2 regions of the Streptomyces sp. NPDC007907 genome follow, and region 2 is predicted to be linked to the other one. Evidence: predicted binding sites of a transcription regulator. Region 2 holds the regulator's gene; the other holds the start of a gene.

Region 1 (5,897 bases), on a different contig from region 2:
GGCTCCAGGGGCGTCTGGTAGAGCATGTGGTGCACGAACCACAGGACCGAGTTGGCGATGCCGTTGTACGCGTCGGCGTGCACGTCGGGCGGGATGTCCAGCATCCGCACGCCGTCCTCGCCGACGCCGCGCCCCACCGCCTCCCGGTCGCCGTCGGAGAGCGCCGAGCACACCCACAGCGCGTCCGCGTCCGAGCCGATCGCGGAGAGCCCGGACACCAGCCCGCCGCCGCCCCGCTTGGCGTCCAGCGAACCGTCCGCTCCCACCGTGTACGAGACCGGGCCACGGTTGGAGGCCACCAGCACCTGTGCAGCACCGTACGTTGAAGCCATAAGCCTCAACCTAGCCCGGCCCCGAAACGCTCAAACGTGCGGATCTGCCGCGCCCGGCCGAAAACGGCCCCGGTCAGGCAGCCTTCCGGGCCTGGTACTCGGAGATCTCCACCATCGGCGGACGCTCCTCGGTGTCCACGGAGTAGGTCCTCGGCTCGAAGCCGTCCGTGCCCCGCTCGAACTGGGTCAGGGACGGCCGGATCAGGTGCCCGCGGGCCAGCCGCAGCTGGGCCGTGCGGTAGATCGCGGCGGCCATCCGGCCCAGCGCCTGCCCGTCCTGGTGCCGGTGCTTGCGCACCCCCACGTCCACCTGGGCGAGGGCGTCCAGCCCCGCCAGGTGCAGCGCGTCGACCATCATGCCCAGCTCGACGCCGTACCCGACCGGGAAGGGCAGCTGCTCCAGCAGGGAGCGGCGGGCCGCGTACTCGCCGCCGAGCGGCTGCACGAAGCCGGCCAGCTGCGGCCAGTGCATGTTGAGCAGCGGGCGGGCCATCAGCTCGGTGACCCGGCCGCCCTGCCCGGTGGCGCCGCCGAGCGGGCGGTCGTACATGGCCTTCACCAGGTCCACGTCCGGGTCCGTGAGCAGCGGGCCCACGATCCCCGAGACGAAGCCGGACGAGAAGTCCCTGAGGTCCGCGTCGACGAAACAGACGATGTCCCCGCGGGTGACCAGCAGTGAGCGCCACAGCACCTCGCCCTTGCCGGGCACGGCTGGCAGGCGCGGGAGTATCACGTCCCGGTGCACCACGCGCGCGCCCGCGGCGGCGGCGACCTCCGCGGTGCGGTCGGTCGACCCCGAGTCGACGACGACCAGCTCGTCGACGAGCGGGACCTGCAGCATCAGGTCGTGGCGGATGACGGAGGCGATGTCGCCGACCGTCTCCTCCTCGTTCAGCGCGGGCAGCACCACACTGACCGTCTGGCCCGTGCGCTGCTTCGCTGCGAGGATCTGGTGGAGGGGGCGATCGTTCGCGGACCAGGAACGGGTGCTCAGCCAGCGCTCGACTTCTTCCAGCACCGTGCGGCTCCTCTGCGTGCTCCGGGCGGGACGGAGTGATCCATCTCGCGGTTCGGACGACTATCTCAACTGTCCTGGTCGTCGGTTACAGTCTTGAACAACGCGGATGACCATCGCATGTCCGGGGTCACCCGCCTTTACAACCGCATACAGCTCATCCAGAGGGGCAGAGGGAAACGGCCCGATGAAGCCCCGGCAACCCTCCAGTCGGTACTCGTAGGTCGCTGTCGACCACTTCGCGAGGCTCCCGGCTAGGGAAGGTGCCAAATCCGTCTCACGGCGAGATGCGTCGTGAGGAAGATGAGGAGAAAGGGCCTCGCCTCACATGGCTGTGCAGACTGTTGCAAGCACCACTGACTCCACCGTAGACCTCGGTCCCGCGGCTGCCCTCAGCTGCCGCGAGTGCGGTCACCGCGTACCCCTCGGCCCGGTCTTCGCGTGCGAGGAGTGTTTCGGCCCGCTGGAGATCGCCTACGACTTCTCGGGCTACGACACCGAAGAGCTCCGCAAGCGCATCGCAGCGGGCCCCGCGAACATCTGGCGCTACGCCCCGCTGCTGCCGGTCCCGGCCGACGTGGCGGACAAGCCGAACATCAACCCCGGCTGGACCAAGCTCGTCAAGGCCGACAACCTCGCACGCGAGCTGGGTGTCGACGCCGGCAAGCTGTTCGTCAAGGACGACTCCGGCAACCCGACGCACTCCTTCAAGGACCGGGTCGTCGCCCAGGCCCTGGAGGCCGCCCGCGCCTTCGGTTTCACCACGCTCTCCTGCTCCTCCACCGGCAACCTCGCCGGTGCGGTGGGCGCCGCCGCGGCCCGCGCCGGCTTCCGCTCCTGCGTGTTCATCCCGCACGACCTGGAGCAGGGCAAGGTCGTCATGGCCGCGGTCTACGGCGGCGAGCTCGTCGGCATCGAGGGCAACTACGACGACGTGAACCGCTTCTGCTCCGAGCTGATCGGCGACCCGGCCGGTGAGGGCTGGGGCTTCGTCAACGTCAACCTGCGGCCGTACTACGCGGAGGGTTCCAAGACCCTGGCGTACGAGATCTGCGAGCAGCTCGGCTGGCGGCTGCCGGACCAGCTCGTGGTGCCGATCGCCTCCGGCTCGCAGCTCACGAAGATCGACAAGGGTCTGCAGGAGCTGATCAAGCTCGGTCTGGTCGAGGACAAGCCGTACAAGATCTTCGGTGCGCAGGCCGAGGGCTGCTCGCCGGTGTCGACGGCGTTCAAGGCCGGGCACGACGTCGTCCGTCCGCAGAAGCCGGACACCATCGCCAAGTCCCTCGCGATCGGCAACCCGGCGGACGGGCCGTACGTGCTGGACATCGCGCGGCGGACCGGTGGGGCGGTGGAGGACGTGAACGACGAGCAGGTCGTCGACGCGATCAAGATCCTTGCGCGGACCGAGGGGATCTTCGCGGAGACCGCCGGTGGGGTGACCGTGGGTGTCACCAAGAAGCTGATCGAGAGCGGGCTGCTGGATCCGTCGAAGACGACGGTGGTGCTCAACACCGGGGACGGTCTGAAGACGCTGGACGCGGTGGCGGGCACGGGGCTCACCGCGACCATTCGGCCCAACCTGGAGTCGTTCCGGGATGCCGGGCTCGTCTGATCGTTGTTCGCTGCGGGCCGGTGGGGGCTGGTCGCGCAGTTCCCCGCGCCCCTGAGGGTGCGCCCCAGCCGTAGCTTCAACAAAACCGGAGGTCATGTTCCGATGAGCGTCACCGTTCGCATCCCCACCATCCTGCGCACCTACACCGGCGGGCAGGCCGAGGTCGCCGCCGAGGGGGCGAATCTCGGGGAGGTCATCGCCGATCTGGAGAAGAACCACACCGGGATCGCCGCCCGGGTGCTCGACGACCAGGGCAAGCTGCGCCGGTTCGTCAACGTGTACGTCAACGACGACGACGTGCGCTTCGAGCAGGGTCTGGAGACGGCGACGCCGGACGGTGCCGGTGTGTCGATCATTCCCGCCGTCGCGGGTGGCTGAACCGACCGGCCGACCTGATTGTTACCTTCGGTAACGACAGTCACTGAGAGTTTATCGAATTGCCCCCTCCGTGAGAGAAACGGAGGGGGCAATTCTGTGTGGTTGAGCGGGGTACAGTTGGGGAACGCGATCCCGATCCGTTGATCGGAACCCTGAGTTCCTGCTTCGAGCCCGACAAGATGTAGCCAAAGTGTGCATGTCTTTTGAGGCTTTTGTTCCCTTTGTGTGGCCCGACTTGCCCTGAAATCGGGCGAATGCTCCCCACATTCCGGACCCCGCGCGTCCTGAATTCTCGTCCGATTGACCTGTTGCAGACGGCAGTTGGACAGATACATTCAGCCGCGGTCGACGCGTTCCGGCGCACGCCCCCAACCGTGGGGGGTGAGGTCTGACCCGGGTCCGCGAAGTGTGGATCTGTGCAAGGGCCAGTAATAGGGGAGTTAGGCATGGCTCAGGGCACCGTCAAGTGGTTCAACGCGGAGAAGGGGTACGGCTTCATCGCGGTCGACGGTGGTGCGGATGTTTTCGTCCACTACAGCGCGATCCAGATGGACGGCTACCGCACCCTTGAAGAGGGCCAGCGGGTCGAGTTCGAGATCTCGCAGGGTCAGAAGGGGCCGCAGGCCGACATGGTTCGCGTCTCTGCCTGAACGCGCACCACGACCAACGCTCGAACGACCGGTCTTCTCAGAAGGGCCCGTACCCCCCGGGGTGCGGGCCCTTCGGCCTGCTCGCAGCGGGTGCCGGGGGGTGTTCGCCGGGGGCTGACGCCACCGCCCGATCCCCGGGAGGCGCTTGCACTCGCCATGCCCGAGTGCTAATCATTGCGTTAGCACTCTGAAGGTGAGAGTGACAACGTAAGGACCGGGTCGGTGAGGCCCGCAGGCCGGGTGGGGAAGGAACCCACGAGGCAAGCGAGCCGTCCGTCGCGGGCGCGGGCGCGGTCCGAAGTAATCACCCCCAGTCCTGGAGGGACCACTTCACATGGCCAAGATCATCGCGTTCGACGAGGAGGCGCGGCGCGGCCTCGAGCGCGGCATGAACCAGCTCGCGGACGCCGTCAAGGTGACGCTCGGCCCCAAGGGCCGCAACGTCGTCCTCGAGAAGAAGTGGGGCGCGCCCACGATCACCAACGATGGTGTCTCCATCGCCAAGGAGATCGAGCTCGAGGACCCGTACGAGAAGATCGGCGCCGAGCTGGTCAAGGAAGTCGCCAAGAAGACGGACGACGTCGCCGGTGACGGTACGACCACCGCGACCGTTCTCGCCCAGGCCCTGGTCAAGGAAGGCCTGCGCAACGTAGCCGCCGGTGCCAACCCCATGGCCCTCAAGCGCGGTATCGAGCGCGCCGTCGAGGCCGTCTCCGCCGCCCTGCTGGAGCAGGCGAAGGACGTCGAGACCAAGGAGCAGATCGCCTCCACGGCCTCCATCTCCGCCGCCGACACCCAGATCGGCGAGCTCATCGCCGAGGCCATGGACAAGGTCGGCAAGGAAGGCGTCATCACCGTCGAGGAGTCCCAGACCTTCGGTCTGGAGCTGGAGCTCACCGAGGGTATGCGCTTCGACAAGGGCTACATCTCGGCGTACTTCGCCACCGACATGGAGCGTATGGAGGCCGTCCTCGACGACCCGTACATCCTGATCGCCAACTCGAAGATCAGCAACGTCAAGGACCTGCTGCCGCTCCTCGAGAAGGTCATGCAGTCCGGCAAGCCGCTGCTGATCATCGCCGAGGACGTCGAGGGCGAGGCCCTGTCGACCCTGGTCGTCAACAAGATCCGCGGCACCTTCAAGTCCGTCGCCGTCAAGGCCCCGGGCTTCGGCGACCGCCGCAAGGCGATGCTGCAGGACATCGGCATCCTCACCGGCGGCGAGGTGATCTCCGAGGAGGTCGGCCTCAAGCTGGAGAACGCCACGCTCGACCTGCTGGGCAAGGCCCGCAAGGTCGTCATCACCAAGGACGAGACCACCATCGTCGACGGTGCCGGCTCGGCCGACCAGGTCCAGGGCCGTGTCAACCAGATCCGCGCCGAGATCGAGAACAGCGACTCGGACTACGACCGCGAGAAGCTGCAGGAGCGCCTGGCGAAGCTCGCCGGCGGTGTCGCGGTCATCAAGGCCGGTGCCGCCACCGAGGTGGAGCTCAAGGAGCGCAAGCACCGCATCGAGGACGCCGTGCGCAACGCCAAGGCGGCCGTCGAGGAGGGCATCGTCGCCGGTGGTGGCGTGGCCCTGCTGCAGGCCTCCCAGGTCTTCGAGAAGCTGGAGCTCGACGGTGACGAGGCGACCGGCGCCAACGCCGTGAAGCTCGCGCTGGAGGCCCCGCTGAAGCAGATCGCCGTCAACGGTGGTCTCGAGGGCGGCGTCGTCGTGGAGAAGGTCCGCAACCTCACCGTCGGCCACGGCCTGAACGCCGCGACCGGTGAGTACGTCGACATGATCGCCGAGGGCATCATCGACCCGGCGAAGGTGACGCGTTCCGCCCTTCAGAACGCCGCCTCCATCGCCGCGCTGTTCCTCACCACCGAGGCCGTCATCGCCGACAAGCCGGAGAAGG
Region 2 (5,897 bases):
CCAGCACCTCCACCAGCTGCCCGGCGGGCAGGTCCCGCGCCATCCGGTGCCCCTGTCCCGCCCACAGCGCCATGCCCTGCGCGTCACCGGCCTTGGCGGCGGCCTTGCGCAGCGGCGCGGTGAGGTGGTGGATCTCGGGGTAGGCGGCGGGCGCGTACGGGCCGTGCTCGCGCAGGAACCGGTTGACGAGGCCGCGCGCGGGCCGCCCGGAGAACGCCCGGGTCAACTCCGTGCGCACGAACAGGGGGTTGGTCAGTGCCTGCTTGTGCAGGGCGTGCGCCCCCGACTCGGTGGTGGCGAGGAAGGCGGTGCCCAGCTGGGCCGCGCTCGCGCCCGCGGCGAGGACACCGGCGATCTGGCTGCCGCGCATGATGCCGCCGGCGGCGATGATCGGGATACTCACGGCCTCGCGGACCTGCGCGATCAGCGACAGCAGTCCGAGGCCGGAGCCGTCCGTCTCGGGGATGTCGCGGTGGGTGCCCTGGTGGCCGCCGGCCTCGACGCCCTGGGCGATGACCGCGTCCGCGCCCGCCCGCTCCACGGCCCGGGCCTCGTCGGGGGTGGTCGCGGCGGCCAGGACGAAGGTGCCGACGCGGTGCAGGGCGTCGACGACCTCCCGGCTCGGGACGCCGAAGTGGAACGACACGACCGGTACGGGGTTGTCGCGCAGCACCACGAGCTTGGCCTCGAAGCCGTCGTCCCGTCCGCTGTCCGCGTCGCCGAGCTCGGCCTCGTACCAGGTGGCCTCGCCGGCCAGCTGATGGGCGTAGACGTCGACGGCGGCGGGGTCGGCGTACTCCGGCTGCGGCATGAAGACGTTGACGCCGAAGGGCCTGCCGGTGAGGCTCCGGAGCTGCTTGATCTCCTGGTACATCCCGTCGGCGGTCTTGTAGCCGGCGGCGAGGAATCCCAGCCCGCCCGCTTCGCACACGGCGGCGGCCAGCTTCGGTACGGAGACGCCGCCCGCCATGGGGGCCTGCACGATCGGGTGGGGGAAGAGATCGGTCAGTGCGGAGGACATGACGGCATGTTGTCACGTCCTCCGGACAACCCCTAAACCGGCCTGCCGACTGGCATAGACCAGAGGAACAGGCACCTCCCGTCACCCGGGAGGCACCCCGCATCACCCGTCACAGGCGCCGGCTCAACGCCCGTTGAACGCATCCTTCAGCCGCGAGAACAACCCCTGCTGCCCCGGCTGACCGTGCCTGCCCGGGGGACGACCCCCGGACCCCAGGCAGCGGCCCGACCACTCGCGTCAGCGACCGTTGAACGCATCCTTCAACCGCGAGAACAGCCCCTGCTGCCCCGGCTGACCGTGCCTGCCCGGGGGACGACCCCCGGACCCCCAGCAGCGGCCCGACCACTCGCGTCAGCGACCGTTGAACGCATCCTTCAACCGCGAGAACAACCCCTGCTGCCCCGGCTGACCGTGCCTGCCCGGGGGACGACCCCCGGACCCCGGCAGCGGCCCGACCACTCGCGTCAGCGACCGTTGAACGCATCCTTCAGCCGCGAGAACAGCCCCTGCTGCCCCGGCTGGAACTGCCCGGTGGGGCGTTCCTCGCCGCGGAGTTTGGAGAGTTCGCGCAGCAGGCGCTCCTGCTCGGGGTCGAGCTTGGTCGGGGTCTGGACCTCGACGTGGACGATGAGGTCGCCGCGTCCGCCGCCGCGCAGGTGCGTGACGCCCCGGCCGTGCAGCGGGATCGACTGGCCGGACTGGGTGCCCGGGCGGATGTCGACCTCCTCCATGCCGTCGAGCGTCTCCAGCGGCACCTTCGTGCCGAGGGCCGCCGCCGTCATGGGGATCGTCACCGTGCAGTGCAGGTCGTCGCCGCGCCGCTGGAACGTACTGTGCGGCAGCTCGTGGATCTCGACGTAGAGGTCACCGGCCGGACCACCGCCGGGGCCGACCTCGCCCTCGCCGGCGAGCTGGATGCGCGTGCCGTTGTCGACACCGGCCGGGATCTTGACCGTGAGCGTGCGGCGGGAGCGGACCCGGCCGTCGCCCGCGCACTCCGGGCACGGGGTCGGGACGACCGTGCCGAAGCCCTGGCACTGCGGGCAGGGGCGGGACGTCATGACCTGGCCCAGGAAGGACCGGGTCACCTGCGAGACCTCACCGCGGCCGCGGCACATGTCGCACGTCTGGGCGGAGGTGCCCGGCGCCGCGCCCTCACCGTTGCAGGTGTTGCAGACGACGGCCGTGTCGACCTGGATGTCCTTGGTCGTACCGAAGGCCGCCTCGTCGAGCTCGACCTCGATACGGATCATGGCGTCCTGGCCGCGGCGGGTGCGCGAGCGCGGTCCGCGCTGCGACGCCGTGCCGAAGAACGCGTCCATGATGTCCGAGAAGTTCCCGAAACCACCGGCTCCGAAGCCGCCCGCGCCACCGCCGCCGGCCTGCGAGAGCGGGTCGCCGCCGAGGTCGTAGACCTGCTTCTTCTGCGGATCCGACAGCACCTCGTAAGCGGCGTTGATCTCCTTGAACCGCTCCTGGGTCTTCGGATCGGGGTTGACGTCCGGGTGCAGCTCGCGCGCGAGCCGCCGGAAGGCCTTCTTGATCTCTTCCTGCGACGCGTCGCGGCGCACGCCGAGTACGGCGTAGTAGTCCGTGGCCACTACGACTCCGCCAGGATCTGTCCGACGTACCGTGCCACTGCGCGTACCGCTCCCATCGTTCCCGGGTAGTCCATGCGGGTCGGTCCGACCACGCCGAGCTTGGCGACTGCCTCGCCGCCCGAACCGTAGCCGACCGACACGACGGACGTGGAGTTGAGTCCTTCGTGGGCGTTCTCGTGACCGATCCGTACGGTCACGCCCGGATCCTTCGCCTCGCCGAGCAGCTTGAGGAGCACGACCTGCTCCTCGAGCGCCTCCAGCACCGGCCGGATCGTGAGGGGAAAGTCATGACCGAAGCGGGTCAGATTGGCGGTGCCGCCGATCATCAGCCGCTCCTCGTTCTGCTCGACGAGCGTCTCCAGAAGCGTGGAGAGCACCGTAGAGACGGTACCCCGGTCCTCGTGCTCGAACGCCTCCGGGAGATCCTCCACCAGACCCGGCACATCCGCGAAACGGCGGTTCGCCACACGGCTGTTGAGCCGCGCGCGCAGATCCGCCAGCGAGGCCTCGCCGAAGGGCGCCGGGCAGTCGACCACCCGCTGCTCGACCCGCCCGGTGTCCGTGATCAGCACGAGCATCACGCGCGCGGGCGCGAGGGAGAGCAACTCCACGTGCCGCACGGTCGAGCGGGTCAGCGACGGGTACTGCACGACGGCGACCTGACGCGTGAGCTGCGCGAGCAGCCGTACCGTACGCGCCACGACGTCGTCGAGGTCGACGGCACCCTCGAGGAAGTTCTGGATCGCGCGCCGCTCGGGCGCGGTCATCGGCTTGACACCGGCGAGCTTGTCGACGAACAGCCGGTAGCCCTTGTCCGTGGGGATGCGCCCGGCACTGGTGTGCGGCTGGGCGATGTACCCCTCGTCCTCGAGGGCCGCCATGTCGTTGCGGACGGTGGCCGGGGAGACGCCGAGGTTGTGCCGCTCGGTGAGGGCCTTGGAGCCCACCGGCTCCTCGGTGCCGACGTAGTCCTGGACGATGGCGCGCAGCACCTGAAGCCTGCGTTCACTGAGCATCGCGCACACCTCCAGATGTCTCCGCCTGCTTGCCCTGCCGGTCCGGCCTGGCACTCTGCGCGTGCGAGTGCCAGCATTCCCCGGCCCAGTGTACGGCGGTGGGGTACACCCCCGGCAAGGCTGGTCGTGCGGCGCCGTGCCCCGAGCGGGGCCCACCGCTAGCGTCGCCGTATGACGGTGACTTGGGAAGACCTGGGGTGGGAGCGCGTGGCCGCGGGGGTGGGGCGGTGCCGGCTGCCGGTGTGGGACTGCACCGCGGGGCTGGTCGTCGGCGAGGACGCGGCCCTCGTGATCGACCCGGGGTCGAGCCTCGCCGAGGGCGCGAAGGTGCGCGAGCAGGCGCGGGCACTCGCGGGTCACCGTGTGACACATCTCGCGCTGACCCATCCGCACTTCGACCACGTCTTCGGTGCCGCGGCGCTCACGGACGTGGAGGTGTTCGGCGCGGTGGGCGTGGACGCGGTGCTGACCCGGGTGCGGGACCGCGAGGAGATGCGGGCGGACGCGGTGCGCAACGGCCTGGCGGCCGAGACGGCCGAGGAGGCGGCGCAGCGGCTGGCCGCGCCCGGCCACCTGGTCTCCGGCGAGTGGACGCTCGACCTGGGCGGCGGCCGGCAGGTGCTGCTGGCGAACGTCGGCCCGGGTCACACCGCGCACGACCTGGCGGTGCTGGTGCCCGGGGACCCGGAGGTGGTGTTCTGCGGCGACCTGGTCGAGGAGTCCGGGGAGCCGCAGGCGGGCCGGGACGCGGTGCCCTCGCAGTGGCCGGCCGCCCTGGACCGGCTGCTCGGCCTGGGCGGTGAGGACGCGGTGTACGTGCCCGGTCACGGAGCGCTGGTGGACGCGGCGTTCGTGCGGGCACAACGGGACGCCCTGGCGGTGCGTTTCGGCGTGTCGCAGTGATCGCCGTCCGCCTTCTCCTATCGTCATGCGAATGCGCCAGTACTCCGCCGATCTGACCCCGCCGTGGAAGAAGCCGAAGCCGGTGCCCGAGGTCGCGGCGGAGCCGGGCCTGGTCGTGGAGGAGCCGGGGACCGGCTTCTGCGGTGCGGTGATCCGCTGCGAGGCGGGCACGGTGACGCTGGAGGACCGCTTCGGCAAGCACCGGGTGTTCCCGATGGAGCCGCGCGGTTTCCTGCTGGAGGGCAGGGTGGTGACCCTGGTGCGGCCGTCGTCGGGCGGCCCCGCGCGTCCCACCCGCACGGCCTCGGGATCGGTCGCCGTTCCCGGCGCACGTGCCCGGGTGGCCCGCGCCGGCCGCATCTACGTCGAGGGCCGCCACGACGCCGAGCTGGTCGAGAAGGTGTGGGGCGACGACCTGCGCATCGAGGGCGTGGTCGTGGAGTACCTGGAGGGCGTCGACGACCTCCCGTCGATCGTCGACTCCTTCGCCCCCGGCCCCGACGCCCGCCTCGGCGTCCTGGTCGACCACCTGGTCCCGGGCAGCAAGGAGTGGCACATCGCCCAGTCGGTGGAGAGCGCACACGCGCTGGTCGTCGGCCACCCCTACATCGACATCTGGGAGGCCGTGAAACCGTCGTCCCTCGGCATCGAGGCCTGGCCCCGGGTGCCGCGCGGCCAGGACTGGAAGACGGGCGTGTGCAGGGCTCTCGGCTGGCCGGAGAACACCGGCGCCGCCTGGCAGCGGATCCTGTCGGGGGTCCAGTCGTACAAGGACCTGGAGCCGGAACTCCTGGGCAGGGTCGAGGAGCTGATCGACTTCGTGACAGCGCCGTAGCCGCACCCGGCTGCGGGCCTGCGCGCCACCCCAGCTGCGGGCATGCGCGCCGCTCGGGGGCGATGGGGTACCCCTTGCTGGAGCGAAGCCGGCTTGGGGGAGGGTGGGCGCAGCGGCACCCCGCTACGCCGGGCTGCGCAACCCCCCGCCCCCTGCACCAACGCCCAGCACCTCAGTCCACGAGGTCCCGGACAACCCCGTCCGCCAGCAACCGCCCCCGCAAGGTCAGCACCGCCCGCCCCTCCTCGTAGGGCTCCTCCTGAAGCAACCCCTCCGACAAGGCCTTGTGCGAGGCAGCCAGCCCCTGCGACCTCAGCAGGGACAACGGCACCCCCTCCCGAAGCCGCAACTCCAGCAGAATCCGCTCCACCCTCCGATCTTCTTCGCTCAGCACCTCACGCCCGGCCCCCGGCGACCTCCCGGCAGCCAGCGCAGCCGCGTACGCCCCCGGATGCTTCACGTTCCACCACCGCACCCCGCCCACGTGACTGTGCGCCCCGGGCCCGGCCCCCCACCAGTCG

What was found. The regulator HrcA, encoded in region 2, represses chaperone genes, less so after heat shock. The targets are predictions, from matches to a motif close to TTNGCACTCNGNNNNNCNGAGTGCNAA.
Region 1: a site for HrcA is predicted at 4,135-4,161, ahead of groL (chaperonin GroEL). Genes of this name have one in related genera too.

Annotation. Positions count from the first base shown of each region.
Region 1 is NZ_JBIBKR010000006.1:457,348-463,244, reverse strand. It holds gene ACFZDI_RS26550 (trehalose-6-phosphate synthase) at 1-332, opposite strand, end outside; gene ACFZDI_RS26545 (glucosyl-3-phosphoglycerate synthase) at 406-1,350, opposite strand; SAM riboswitch class I at 1,502-1,657, shown strand; gene thrC (threonine synthase) at 1,676-2,962, shown strand; gene ACFZDI_RS26535 (MoaD/ThiS family protein) at 3,065-3,340, shown strand; gene ACFZDI_RS26530 (cold-shock protein) at 3,787-3,990, shown strand; gene groL (chaperonin GroEL) at 4,325-5,897, shown strand, end outside.
Region 2 is NZ_JBIBKR010000004.1:554,607-560,503, reverse strand. It holds gene ACFZDI_RS18820 (nitronate monooxygenase) at 1-1,021, opposite strand, end outside; gene dnaJ (molecular chaperone DnaJ) at 1,486-2,622, opposite strand; gene hrcA (heat-inducible transcriptional repressor HrcA) at 2,622-3,638, opposite strand; gene ACFZDI_RS18805 (MBL fold metallo-hydrolase) at 3,810-4,541, shown strand; gene ACFZDI_RS18800 (DUF3097 domain-containing protein) at 4,573-5,376, shown strand; gene hemW (radical SAM family heme chaperone HemW) at 5,549-5,897, opposite strand, start outside.